DNA from 2 places in the Mucilaginibacter sp. GW822-FHT03E02 genome. Region 1 is predicted to be linked to the other one. Evidence: riboswitches for the same ligand, from Rfam matches in the RefSeq annotation. Region 1 holds a riboswitch; the other holds the start of a gene.
What was found. Region 1 has a riboswitch for cobalamin ahead of AC1RM2_RS27275 (TonB-dependent receptor plug domain-containing protein). Riboswitches for the same ligand answer to the same signal wherever they lie in the genome.
Positions count from the first base shown of each region.

Region 2: linked by a shared signal. The riboswitch ahead of metE (5-methyltetrahydropteroyltriglutamate--homocysteine S-methyltransferase) and the one ahead of AC1RM2_RS27275 (TonB-dependent receptor plug domain-containing protein) in region 1 are both predicted to bind cobalamin.

Region 1 is NZ_JBXANJ010000002.1:36,370-43,684, reverse strand. It holds gene AC1RM2_RS27295 (hybrid sensor histidine kinase/response regulator) at 1-270, opposite strand, end outside; gene AC1RM2_RS27290 (VF530 family protein) at 697-921, shown strand; gene AC1RM2_RS27285 (DEAD/DEAH box helicase) at 918-2,210, opposite strand; gene AC1RM2_RS27280 (tRNA pseudouridine synthase A) at 2,325-3,134, opposite strand; cobalamin riboswitch at 3,263-3,458, shown strand; gene AC1RM2_RS27275 (TonB-dependent receptor plug domain-containing protein) at 3,568-5,595, shown strand; gene AC1RM2_RS27270 (YncE family protein) at 5,607-6,701, shown strand; gene AC1RM2_RS27265 (DUF6580 family putative transport protein) at 6,871-7,315, shown strand, end outside.
Region 2 is NZ_JBXANJ010000002.1:1,234,986-1,242,300, reverse strand. It holds gene metE (5-methyltetrahydropteroyltriglutamate--homocysteine S-methyltransferase) at 1-1,633, opposite strand, end outside; cobalamin riboswitch at 1,801-2,003, opposite strand; gene AC1RM2_RS31830 (IPT/TIG domain-containing protein) at 2,221-3,537, opposite strand; gene AC1RM2_RS31825 (phosphatase PAP2 family protein) at 3,619-4,236, opposite strand; gene AC1RM2_RS31820 (dioxygenase family protein) at 4,421-5,182, shown strand; gene AC1RM2_RS31815 (hypothetical protein) at 5,193-5,744, shown strand; gene AC1RM2_RS31810 (pirin family protein) at 5,707-6,408, shown strand; gene AC1RM2_RS31805 (Sec-independent protein translocase subunit TatA/TatB) at 6,975-7,130, opposite strand; gene AC1RM2_RS31800 (aspartate kinase) at 7,272-7,315, opposite strand, start outside.

The DNA of each region.
Region 1 (7,315 bases):
ATTTATGTAGTTGTTGCTAATGCTGGTTTTATCATTAACATCATTCCTGAAAACTTTAAACTTATTGCCATCGTAACGGTTTAGGCCGTCGCGGGTGCCAACCCAGATAAATCCTTGCTTACCCTGGATCATGGCGTTGATGTTAAGCTCAGAAAGATTTTCTTTACTGCCTATGTGCTGAAAGTGCATAGGATGCTCCTGGGCCAAAACCCCAAAGGAACATGTTATAAAAATGAATACCAGGTAATACTTTAAGCCTCTTATTGACATCAGAAAAACATAAGATTTTGGCGTACGCACAGATTTCTAATTTAAAACTTATTACGGGATTGTTTATAATTATTTGATGAATAGTTAAACGGCGTGAAGGTTAAATTAGTTATGCCCACATTAATCACGAAATAACAGGTTATGCACAGCCTCGGGTGCAAATCAGATTGTGGCTAACGGACTATTTGGGCTAAAGCTCTTAACTCCCAATTTATTATCCGCCCCTAAAAAGGGACGGCAATGAATGATTTAATTCATTGCCGTTGGCTTCAGCCAACGGACAAAGATCTAACGGAGATAGGGCTTCAGCCCAATTTACGAATATAAATCGGAAACATTTGGCAATATTCGTTTAGCGACAAATTGATTTACGCCCGCAGCATCTTACTTAAAACAAGCTGCCCTATATTTTTTAACTTTGCCCATATGGATCAAAAGAGTAAGGACCCGCTGCACGGTAAAACTTTAGAAATGATTTTGAACGAACTGGTTGCCCGTTTTGGCTGGCCCGAGTTAGGCTACCAGATAAGAATTAATTGTTTTTTGGATAATCCCAGTATATCATCCAGCCTGAAGTTTTTGCGCAAAACGCCGTGGGCACGTAAAAAGGTAGAGGATATGTACATTCACTACTTTGCCAAAAAAGATTAGTGCTTGCGCTTATTGTTCATTTTAGCTTTTTGGCCCGAGCTAAAGTTATAAGTTTTTGAATTGGCAGCCTTTTTTTCATGAAAAGCCGCGCCAACTATAGGGGCATCGGGGTTTGGTTTAGGTTCTCTTTTTGCTTTTACCTCTTTTTCAATAATAAGCTCTTCGGGTAACTCGGCAAGGGCTATTTTTTTGCCGGTGGCCTGCTCTATCTTTTTAACCTGGCTAAGCTCCAGGTCGGTAGCAAAAGTGAGGGCCATTGTCTCGTTCTGGCTTTCCGGGTAATGGTTGGTTACACGATCAATAAACAGTTCTTTTTCTGCCGGTACGTCAAAATGAATGATGAAAGGAATATCGGCCAGGCTAAACGCTTCTTCCTGTTCGTTAGATATCAATAGCACTCTCGCGTTTTCATCAGCTTTAAATGCTTCTATCGATTTAAAACCCGGGCTATCAAAAAACTGGGGATTTAAATAAGCCACGGCAGTGCGTAAACGTGCTTGCAGGCTTTTATAAACTTTATCGGCAGTTGCACGTGTATTTACAAAAACTACGGTTTTGGTAAATAGCTCTTCATCGTACATAAACAAATTGAGCAGGTTTAATTTAGTGCCGAAGTTGGGTACGTTATATAAAAATTGCGGATGTGTCTCTAACGGTTGTTCTGCCAATGCTTCTACTTCTACAATAGCAGGGTCCTTCATAAAAGGATCAAGCATTTTTTGCAGTTTGCTATGCATTACTTCGGTAAATACCAGTTTCTGACTTTTGCCAATGCTATTCGCCAGTTCTACAACGGGTAGTTGCAAGCCTCTTTTTATCATTTCATCGGCATCATCAACCACAAACATATCAACCTTGTTAAGGTTAAGGGCAAGCTTCAGGTAAATGGCTCGTGCCCTATCAGGAGTAGCAACTACTATATCGGCACCATCGGCCAATGCGTCCATCTGGGCTTCAATACCCGGGGCCACATACAAGCCAACAATTTTTATTGATTTGTTTTTGTTCAACCGGTCAAATTGTTCAATCACGCCAAATACATCCTCTTTATCGGGCACAAGGATCAACACACGCGGAACGCCTTCGGGGGCATAATTAAAGCGATTTAAAACACCCAGTACATAAGTGGTAGTTTTGCCACTGCCTTCGTAACCAATGGCGATAATATCCTGGCCGCCTACAATTCTCGAAAGTGTTTTTAATTGCAGTTCTTTAGGGTTTGTAAAACCAGCTTCATTTACCGACCGAACCAGCTGTTTTTTCAGCTTCAATTTTTCAAACCACACCATCTGAGAACTTTATTAAGTATTTAAGAGGGCGAATTTACCTAAATTAACATTCATATTCATGAATAGATTTGAGATGTGAGATTTGAGATGTGAGACAGGTATCACTTGTGGTTTTTAAATTGATTGCCAAACAGTGTTTTCATCCTTTTGGAGCAGGCCGGTAAACGTTGGTTTGGCGGGGATATCAAGATAAGGATACGTTACTTTTGACAGGTATAATCCCTGGGGATAGGCTGGGATGATGATTTTGGGCGTTTGTTTACTGATGAGGTGACTTTCAAATTCGTCAACACTCATTTCGCCCCGGCCAATTTCCAACAGGCGGCCAATAATGATCCTGATCATTTTGCTTAAAAACCGGTTAGCCGATATGCTAAACCGGAGCCTGTCACCATTGCTGCTAACAAAAAGGTTTGCCGAGCTCACGTTACAAATGGTATGGTCAATTCTGTCGGGCATTTTACAAAAGGCCCGGTAATCGTTATAAAGCGGTAGCAGCGCCGCCGCCTTTTTCATTTCATCAATATTGAGGTTGGTTTCAGGATATAAGGCGCTAAAAGCACTTAGAAACGGGTCCTTATAGGTATGAATAAAATAATCATAGGAGCGCTGCACGGCATCAAACCGGGCGTGGGGCAGGCCCTGCATCGGGATGATATCAAATACCGCGATATCATCCGGCAGTATTTTATTGAGGCGGAAAAGGAGATCGAAATTCCATTCCTTTGCTAAATCGATATGAAAAAAAAATTGGCTGGCATGTACCTGCGCGTCGGTACGGCCACAGCCGTTAACAGTTATGGGCGTTTTTAAAATTTGGCTTAAAGCTGTTTCAAAAACGGCTTGTACACTTGCAACGCCGGCATGTTTTTGCCAGCCGCTGTACTGTGTGCCGTGATAACCAATATGAAAAAAATAGCGCATGATCTTGGATCCAAAAATCCACAAAAATTATGGTAATGCCATACAAAAACGAATGGGGACGGCTAAACGGACGGCTTTAAACCGTCATTGGGCATTTTAAACAACTTGCGTATCTGCCGTACATAACCTACCTTTACAGCGCTTTAGGTTCCTTTATAGTATATCATAAAGGATTAAAAGGGAATACGGTGTAAATCCGGAACTGTCCCGCAGCTGTAAGCTCCATAACCATAGTCCATTCTATTAAAGTCACTTGCGCTTAGCTCAGGGAAGACAGGACGAAAGGGGAGTAAGTCAGAAGACCTGCCAGAGCGATAATGCGATTCACAGCTTTCGGGGATTGAAGCTTGGATGTGAATGCTCTTGTTTATTGGCGTATTTTCATTTCAAACTATTGTTCCTCGTGTGCTGTGACGTTTTTGCGCGCAACAACATGAAAAAAAACTTACTTTGTTTTCATAAGCATTTACCCTTACCGGTTTTAGCGGCAGCATTTTTTTTGCTGCAGGTCGTTGCTTCCAATAGCGTATCCGCTCAAACAGATACCGCAAAAAAAATCAAAGAGGTTACGGTTTCTTCGTCTGCTATACCCAAAATTCAAACCATCACACCAACACAGCAGGTTTCGGCCGGCGATTTTGAACGTTATAGCGCATTTAACGTTGCCGATGCAATCCGTAATTTCGCCGGTGTTATACTGAAGGATTACGGCGGGGTTGGGGGCTTAAAAACAGTCTCGGTACGCGGCCTGAGCGCCAACCACACCGCGGTTTTGTATGATGGCGTACAAATTAACGATGCCGAGAACGGCCAGGTTGACCTTAGTAAGCTAAACCTGAACAACGTACAGGAAATTTCACTTTACATTGGCCAGCCCCCTGGTATTTGTATGCCTGCACGCTCGTTTGCGTCATCAAGTGTACTGGCTATAAAAACGGTAAAACCCAATCTTAATGCGGATAAACCTTACCAGTTAACAGCGGGCGTTAAGGCAGGTTCCTTTGGCTTAGTAAACCCATATCTCCAATGGCAACAACGTGTTAATAATAACTGGTCGTTTATCGTAAATGGTTATACCGAGCATGCTAATGGCCGGTATAACTATAAAACCAGCGCTGTAGGGGCCGATTCTGTACATACCCGTAGCAACGATGACATAGGTGCCCAACAGGTAGATGGCGCTTTATACTGGGCCAAAACAGATAGTAACAAATTTAATTTACACGTAAACTATTATCATGCTGAACGGGGCATTCCCGGCGCTGTGGTGCTTTACAATCCCACCATATCGGCAACACGGCTTTGGAACCAGGACTTTTTTTTGCAAAGCGGCTATGAACGTCAGTGGCACAATTCTTTACATCTTTTATTAAACGCGAAGGTTTCAAAAACCTATCTCCGTTACCTCGATCCTGATTATTTTAACAATGAAGGACGTTTAGACCAGCGCTTTACGCAACATGAATATTATGGTTCGGCGGCTTTGGCTTATCATCTGACAACCTCATGGGAAGTATCCTATGCTACTGATCTTTCGGTCAACAACCTTGATGCCAACCTGGCCAATTTTAGTTATCCAACAAGGTTGACATTATTAAATGTATTGGCCAGTAACCTGCGCATCGGTAAATTCCAGTTGCAGGGAAGTTTGCTGAATACCCATATTACCGAAACTGTTAAAAACGGTGCCGCGGCCCCGGCCAAGAATGTTTATTCGCCCACGGTTGAGGCTACCTTTCAGCCCTTAAAAGCCTCAAATATCCAGATACGGGCCTTTTACAAGTATATTTTTCGCAACCCCACGTTTGATGAACTTTATTACAGCGCCATCGGGAACCCTACGTTAAAACCAGAGTATACCAAACAGTTTGATCTGGGCGCCACGTATGGCAAGGCATTAAGCGGCTTTTTTAATTACATCACTTTAACAGCCGATGCCTATTATAATCATGTGGATAACAAGATTGTATTTATCCCTAAGGACGCCTTCAACCGGTCGATCCAGAATTTTGGGAAGGTTGACATTAAAGGATTGGATGTAGGCTTAAAAACACAGGCTAAACCTGCTGAAGGCTGGAAGGCATCAGTGGCTGTAAATTATTCGTACCAGCAGGCACTAAATGTAACCGACCCTACATCTTCTGTTTATCTTAATCAGTTGCCTTATACGCCTAAAAACACAGTTTCACTTAATGCAGGTGTTGATCGCGGCCATTTAGGGGTTTATTACAACCAGGTGATTTCATCATCACGATATTACACCAACGATAACCTGGCATCTGATTACCTGGCAGGATACGCCATCAGCGATGCATCTGTTGTTTATCACTTTTTATTAAAAAAGAAAGCTGTTGTTGCATCAGCAGAAGTTAATAATCTTTTTGCAAAAAGCTACGCCGTTGTGCAAAGCTATCCGATGCCCGGCCGGTCGGTCAGGTTTTCCATTCAAATAACTATCTAACAATCAATATTATGAAACAAACCAAACTCAATTATTTATTTATTGCTTCAACGATGATGGCCCTGCTTTCATCATGCCATAAAGACAAGATCGTTCCAACAACCGATACCCCAACAGCCGAAAGGGCTGGTTTATATATCCTTAACCAGGGCGGTTTCGCCAGCAATAACAGTAGCTTAACTTTTTATAACTACACTACTAAACTACTTACTGCCGATTTTTATAGCAGCGTTAATGGCAGTCCGCTGGGCGATACAGGTAACGATGCCCAGATATATGGCTCAAAAATGTACATAGTTGTTAATGTATCAAGCGTAGTTGATGTTGTGAACGCTAAAACCGGCAAACTAATTAAACAGGACAGTATTGTAAACACCACATTAAAAAATAAAGCGCGTGCCCGCCAGCCAAGGAGCATCGCTTTTTACAAGAGCAATGCCTTTATTACCTCGTATGATGGCACAGTAGCAGTAATGGATACGGCTTCATTAACCATCAGCAAGTACATTACTGTTGGCCGCAATCCCGAGCAATTAGTGGTATCCAATGGAAAATTGTATGTGGCTAACTCAGGCGGTTTATCATCAACCGGCGTTTTTGACAACACGGTTTCGGTAATTGACCTGGGTACTTTAACCGAGACAAAAAAGATAACGGTAACCGCGAATCCTGTAAGCATGGCTACGGATGCTTACAATAATGTTTACGTGGTATCATTAGGCGATTATGATAAAATTGCCGGTGGTTTAACTATTATTGACAGTAAAACTGATGTGGTAAAAACGGCCCCGGTAATTTCGGTAGGCTATATTATTCCAATCACAGTATCTGGCGATTTTGTTTACTATTTAACAGCCGATAATAAAATTGCCGTTTACAATGCCAAAACACAAACTGCGGTACAAGCCAACTTTATTACCGATGGCACCGTAATAACTACACCATACACGATAGCGGCCGACCCAACAACAGGCGAAGTATTTGTTACCGATGCAAAAGATTATGCATCAAACGGAACTTTGTATGCTTTTGACAAAACAGGCAAAAAGGAATATGCTATAACCACGGGTATTAATCCGGGTAAAGTAATTCTTGTTAACAAATAAGGGAAGAGATATCAACGATAAATTGACAGATAGTCTTTAGCCCGAAGTCTTAAGTTCTAAGCCAAAAAAGAAAAATTCGACTTTGGACTTACGACTTAGTACTGTTGACTTAACACCGGCTATTTTTATTTGTACTTATAATGAGTAATTTTACATCATAAATAAAATCATGAATAAAAAAGATACCATAAGCCGTAACATTATCCTTGTTTTAATGATCATTGTTGCCGCAGCATTCAGATTATTAGCTTTTAGATATAAAGAGCTGAGCAACTTTAACCCGGTAGGGGCAATAGCTTTATTTGGCGGCGTTTACTTTGTTGATAAATGGAAGGGGTATGTAATTGTATTGCTTACGCTTTTATGTACAGATGTGGTGATTAATTACCTCTATACTTCAAAGTTTTCAATAATTTACGATGGTATCATTGGTGTTTACATCAGCTATGCCGTTATGGTGCTGGCCGGCACGCTAATTAAAAAGGTAAACTTTGCCAATGTGTTAATCGCAGCTATTGGTGTTGTACTTATCCATTGGTTAGTTACAGATATGCCCTGGTTTTATACCGAACTGAAGCTTTACCCTAATACATTAGCAGGCTATGGCAAATCGC
Region 2 (7,315 bases), 1.2 Mb from region 1:
TCCACCTTACCGTCATATCCGCCGGGCGGCTTACATCGCCATAAATAACCGGTGGCTTAACACAGCGGCTACCGTAGCTTTGCACCCAGCCATTTTTGGTGAACAGGAAACCATCCAAACGTTCGCCAAAGTATTCAACCATATCGTTACGTTCAAATTCGCCGTGTACTAACACGTCCAGGCCTATCTCTTCCTGCCAGCGGATGGCGTCAATGGTGGCTTTTTCTATCTCGGCATCATATTGAGCTTCGGTTAGCTCTCCTTTTTTAAGCCTTGCTCTTAACGAGCGGATATCATCAGTTTGCGGGAACGATCCTATGGTAGTTGTAGGGTACAGTGGTAATTTAAAGCGTTGCTGCTGGATTTTTTGGCGGGTAATGAATCCGCTTTCTCGCTGCGCATCGGCATCGGTAATGGCTGCCACGCGTTGTTTAATGTCCTGCTTATGAATGAGTTTTGAAAGGTTGCGGCTGGTAAGGGCACGCAGGTTATTTTGTAGCAATTCGTTATTGCCGCCGATGATCTGCGCCAGCTCGCTTATTTCGTTCAGTTTCTGTTTGGCAAAAGCCATCCAGTTTTTTATCTCGGGGATGATGGCGGTTTCCAGCTCCAGATCGAACGGCGTATGCAGCAACGAGCAGCTTGGGGCTATCATCACCCTATCGGTGCCCAATACGGCAATAGCTTTTTTTACGTGGGTTAACGAGCGTACGTAATCGTTTTTCCAGATGTTACGGCCATCAACTACACCTAATGATAAACTCAGGCTATCGGGCAATACGGTGAGTACTTTGTACAACTGATCGGGAGCGCGAACAAGATCTACATGAATGGCGCTTACCGGCAAGGTTACGGCCAGTTCGGTGTTTTCGTGCAGGCTTTCGAAATAGGTAGTAAGCAATACTTTTATACCGGGGCATTGTTTGCTTATTTCCATATAGGCGTAAGCATAAGCTGCCTTTTCTTTGTCGGTAAGGTCAAGCGACAGGAAGGGCTCATCAAGTTGTACCCAAACAGCGCCATAACTTGCTAATCTTTTTAACACCTCGACGTAAACGGGCACCAGTTTTTTGATCAGGTCTATCTTATCAAAACCGGGTTGTTTTTCTTTGCCTAATAAAAGGTAGGTTACCGGGCCAATCAATACGGGTTTTGGTATGCTGCCGGTATGTTGTTTGGCCAGTATAAACTCGTCAAAAATCTTTTCGCTAAACAGTTTAAATTGCTGGTTTTGTACAAACTCCGGCACAATGTAGTGGTAGTTGGTATCAAACCATTTGGTCATTTCCATGGCTGTAACGTCCAGTCCATCCTTTTGATAGCCGCGGGCCATGGCAAAATACAGGTCGATTTCGGTATTGGACTTGTTTTGAGTTAATACGGGTGTGTAACGTTCGGGGATGTTGCCCAGCATGAGCGAGGTATCCAATACCTGGTCGTAAAAGCTGAAATCGTTACAGGGGATCAGATCGATACCGGCATCAACCTGGGTTTGCCAGTTTTGCAGGCGAATTTGCCTTGCGGCGGCAAACAGGTCTTCACGGCTAATTTTACCGGCCCAGTACTGTTCACTGGCTTTTTTGAGTTCACGGTGGGCACCTACACGTGGGTACCCGAGATTGTTTTTGAGCATACGCTAAAACGTTTTTGGTTAAACATTAAGTTGACTTAATGCTCCTTACGGTTTTCGGTATGCTTTCGGAGTAAATGGTAATAAAAGACAAAAGCGTAACATACAGGCACGTAACTACCATGCAGGTCATTCTTTTTTCTTCGACTACTGCTTCATTGCGCGAAAGCATTGTCTTTTACATAGGGGCAAGTATCCTGGCTTATAACATTGTTGCCGTCCTTCTCATTCGCGCGGGGGCGAACAATGGACTTTGTTAAAGGCAACAACCTTTTTGTGTTACTTACAGTTGCGCGACAGCCCGTGATTTACACACGGTTCCTTATTAATCCCTGTGTTTTAAACACCGGGAACCACTCTGCAGAAAAAAAGTAAAGAACTTTATTGGGGACAAAGATGGGAAAAAATGTGCAGATTTTTGATGTGCAGATTTCAGATTACAGATGTGCAGATGATTTTTGAATTCGTGGGTTGGAACTTGAAATTTTAAATAGGCTCCTGCCCAGCTTTAATTACATAGCGCCTATATGATAAAAATGCCCGGTTGTTGCCGGGCATTTTGTGATGTTTTGATGCGATAATATTAGGGATTATTCAAATGCAATTTTCCGGATTACGTTATTTTGAGTATCGGCCACAAAAACATTTCCGGATTTATCTACTGCTATTCCGGTCGGGTGATTAAATGTCGCAATACTTGCAGGGCCGTCAGTTGATCCAACGGTAGTTTCAATTCCGGCAAGCGTAGTTACCTGACCTGATGGCGTAATTTTCCGAATTAAGTTACTGTCTGTTACGTATATATATCCGTCTTTATCACTTGCCAGTAAAAACATTTCGTAAAAGCTTGCACTGCCAGCTGCTCCGTCATTGGTTCCTCTAATGCCGCTACCTGCAAAAACGGAAACAACACCACCCGGAGTTATTTTTTGAACTTTAAAACTGTAGGTGGTTGCATATAAATTATTGTCTTTGTCAAAGGTAATACCAAATGGAAAATTAAAAACATTACTGCCAACAGGTGATTTTATACTTACAAAGGTACTTACAAGACCATTTACAGTTATTTTCCTGATTGCTTCGTTGGTGAAGTCTGAAACATAAAGAGAACCCGAAGCATCGATTTTAATATCTGTTGGGCCATCAAAGCTTGCCGCTGTGCCTTGTCCATTACTAAAGCCGATACCTCTTTGGCCGGCGAAAGTCGTCACATTATTTAACGGATCTATTTTTCTTATCAGGTTGTTGGCATAGTCTGCCACAAAAATATTCCCAGTGTTGTCAATTGCTAATCCAGCAGGGTTCCAAAAACTTGCAGATGCTCCGTTTCCATTATCATTGCCCTGAGTTCGGTTGCCGGCAATTGTACTGACAAGTCCATCCGGTGTGATCTTCCTGATATCATCGTTTCCTTCTTCAGAAACAAATAAGTTTCCCGATCCGTCGAAAGCCAGTCCCGTTGGGAAATTAAATTCGGCTGTCGTTCTGGTGCCGTCTTTATAACTTTTTGCGCCGGTGCCCGCAAAAGTGCTTACCACCCATGATTGCTGATAAGTAAAAGTGGGGCCGGTAACCTCGGCGCTACCACTAACCTTCACACTTACCGGGCCCGTACCTGCAGCTAAAGGAACTTTTACGGTAAGCTTTGTTGCCGTTGCAGCAGTTATAGTTGCTGCTTTGCCATTGAAAAATACTTGATTGTTTGCTGCCGCGGTACTAAAGTTATTGCCAGTTATAATTACTTCGGTATTATATATACCAGTTGTTACGCTTAGCGCTGTAACTTTTGGAGTGTTATCAACAGGTGGCGTTGGGTCCGATCCTTTTTTTGAACAGCTTACGATAACCAGTGATAAAAAAAACAAGAATAAATAAGCAGGTTTTAGTTTTGCTAAAGAGAATGTCATGATAAGATTCAGTAATATTTTATCCTAAAATAACAAATATCTTGTAATGACGGATGATTAAATTAAAAATAGCCTAAAACACTACTTTTTCAAAAACAACATCGGCAAAGCGCTCGCAGCTCCCAGTCCTGCACCCGTTGCTACATCTGTAGGGTAATGTACCCCCAGGTACATCCTGGAATACGCGGTTGAGCCTGCCCATAAATACGCGGGAACTATTACATACCATTTGGGATAAGCGGCCGATAAAGCAGTTGCTGTGGCAAATGATGATGAGCTATGCCCCGATGGAAAAGAATAGCTTCCGGGGCGGTAAACAGGTGTAATGTGGATGTTTTGTACAAATGGCCGCGGCCGCTTTACCAGCACTTTGATCAGTTGGGTTAACCCGGCAGAAATGGCCGTGCTGCTGGCGACGTACAGGGCATTTTGCCGCATCTCCTTATTATTACCGATGATACCGCCAACCAGCAAGCCCGCAGGTACGCCAATATTGCCATATTCCAAGTTATTGCTCATGAACAGGAAAAAGCAGGTTTGCGCAGGGCTGCGGTGTTCCTGTAAATCTATCATGATAGCATCATCAAACCGTGGGGTGCGCAACTGGGCGGCAGCGGTGTTAATATGCAGGCATAAAAGCAGTTGCCATGGAAGCGCGATGACTAAAAATCTGAAACATGAATACCTGCGCACTGCCATTTTTAGTTTTAAGGATTTGTATTGCCCCAATATAGGGCTATTTACAACGAATTGTTCAGCTGGCTTATCTTTTCATCGACACAAAACTCTCGCTTACCGACACATGGTATGTCACTTTCCTGATACATTTTACTTTTGAATCGTTAACCAGCATCACAAAATATAAACTAAAAAGATTAAAATCATGGAACGTAAAAATTTCTTAAAAAGCCTGATGATAGGCGCAGTGTCTACATCGGTATTGGTTGAAGCCTGCAAAAAAGATTCGGTAACAACTACTACAAGCAGCACAACAGATACCAGCTCGTCGTCAGGTAGTACTTCCGGGTCGAGCAGTTCTTCCGGGTCAAGTTCCAGCTCAGGCACCTGCAGTGTTATTGAAACCGAAACAGAGGGGCCTTACCCAACCCATTCGCCGGCATCATACGTGCGCAGCGATATTACCAGCGACCGTACCGGCTACAAGTTGACTGTTAATATTACCGTTAACAACAGCAATAACAGTTGCAATGCCTTATCGGGCGCGCTGGTTGATATCTGGCATTGCGATGCCGAGGGTAATTATTCGGAGTATGGCGGCAGCGGCTCACAATCTACCAATTACACTTCGGTACATTTTTTACGTGGCAGGCAAACTACCGATTCCAACGGCCTGGTTTCTTTTACCTCTATCTTCCCGGGCTGGTATACCGGCCGTGCCACACATATTCATGTGCATATATACAACTCGGCAGGTACATCATTAAAAGTTACACAAATAGCTTTTCCTGAAGGAACGGGTACGGCTTTAGCTACTGTGGCAGGCTATAGTAAGGGAATGAGCGGTTATACCTATAACGCTACCGACGGCGTGTTCAGCGATGGTGATACCCTTGAGCTGGCTACCATTACCGGCAGTAAAACAGCCGGCTTTGTACTATCAATCAGCATGAGCGTACCTGCTTAACCGTATTAACATGGACACCCGCGTAATTACACTTTGCTACCGAAAAATTATCGACATAAACGCAACCAAACAATGGGATAAGGTGGTGTTTGAGGCATCGTACATGGAGTTTAAAATGCAGGCCCAAAACTACAGCCACGGTACCGCTTTTACCAGCTATGCCGACCTGCTAAAACACGCGCCAAACGCCAAAAGGCTTGCCGGTATGGTTACCCCGGCCATAACCGGGTATTTGCAGCAGTTAGGTGGTATAGTGCCCGATGTGCTTAATAACGTGGGTAAGCGTTTTTTAAAGTTCAATAAATTTCAGCTCGAGATCATCAACTCTGATATCAACGATAAAGCCCGGCACCAGGTGGCTGTTAATTTTTATACAGAGGCACTGGCCTGGCACGATACCATTGCCGATTTTTTGCTGGTAGCCGATTACCGGCCCGAAGCAACCGGCGGTGAAGAAGTGTTGAGCAACCTGTTTAAGCTGCCGCCATACGTAAATATTCATTCACTCCAAAAATTGCAACAACATGGAAAAGACCTCACCCGGGCAGATTCACCTTGCTGATCAGCGGGTAATTACCGAAAATAATACCTTCAGGCGGTGCAGCACTTTTAATTACGACGGGCATTTTAATGAGCACCGTAAGGCTTTTGGCCCCCTGCGTGTATTTAACGACGAGATTTTGGCTGCCGGTAAATCAATTTCCATACAGGTACAAAACGCCTGCTATTTTGTAGCGGTGCCGGTAACCGGCGCCCTGCTTGTTGAGGATGCCGAAGGGAAAAGTACGGTAGTTGATGTAGGCGAGGTGTATATTAATTACGCAAACAGCGGCGATATTTTAACTTTAAATAACCCCTACCCAAATGATTGGGTTAACTTTTTGCAGCTGCAGATAGACGCTGATACCGAAGTGTTCCCGTTTTTTAAGCAAACCTTCGGCTTTGACTTCGAGGGCAGGCAAAATGAATTGATAAGTATTATCCCCACTTTATTCAGGCTGCCTTTTAACCTGCACATCGGCCGGTTTGATGGACGTGCCGATGCGCTTTATCACCTGAAAACCCCTGGCTCGTTGTTTTATGCCTTTGTAATTGCCGGCGCCTTTGAACTGCAAGGCCGCCTGATGCACGAACGAGACGGCCTTGCTTTGTGGGGCCTGCAAGAAGCTGATATGGAAGCTTTGAGCAATAGTGCGGTGATGCTGGTTTTGGAGATGGAGGGATAAAAGGCGTTGCCGGGTAGAAAATATCCGAAATCTATTGCCCACCTCAAGGCCTTATGCCAATGCTATTAAAGTTAAGGAATTAAGGTCGATTTAAATATCGAACACTGAACGCCCAATAACGAATAATGAAGGGGAAACTTCGGTGTTGGACATTCATTATTCGATATTATTATATCCGTGTTTTTGTTTACTTAATGGCATAAGCAGGGAAATCGCGTTTAAGATTTCGGCGGCGATTTCTATAGCCTAATTGCACAACATCGGATTTGATATTAAGTCGGTTATTTTTTTCTCGCGCAAAGACGCCAAGAAGCTAAGAAAAATAAGCAAAACTCTTTGCGCCTTTGCTTCTTACCGTCTTTGCGTGAAATAAGCTATCCTTTTTACTCTCTTTTTTATTTGAGATGTTTAAAAGCGATTTGCCTGATAGCATAAGGCCTGTTAATGTTTATACGTATAACATTTATTGATGGTAATGCCTTAAAAGTTTGGCCGGGCTTTATAACCAAAAAAGGCGCATCGAGATAACTCATGCACCTTTTTTGGTTTTCCTTTTTTAAGTTAAATTATTCTTTAATGGCTGCGTCTTTTTCGGTTTTACCATCGTTAAATGCCTTTAAGCCCTGGCCCATGCCGCGCATCAGCTCAGGGATTTTTTTGCCGCCAAACAATAACAATACTGCGATGATGATGAGTATTATTTCAGGTGCTCCTAATCCCATAATTTTAAGTTTTTTTGATGAATGTTTTAATTACTAACCCTTTATTAACCTAAAAGTACCAAGGCACCATATTATACAGGGCATTGTATCGGCGAGGCGCTAATTTGTGCCGATGAATTGGTTGCCGCCCCCAAAAATACCTTACCGCACCACCATCTGTGCCGTATTCCTGCTGATTTGTTCAA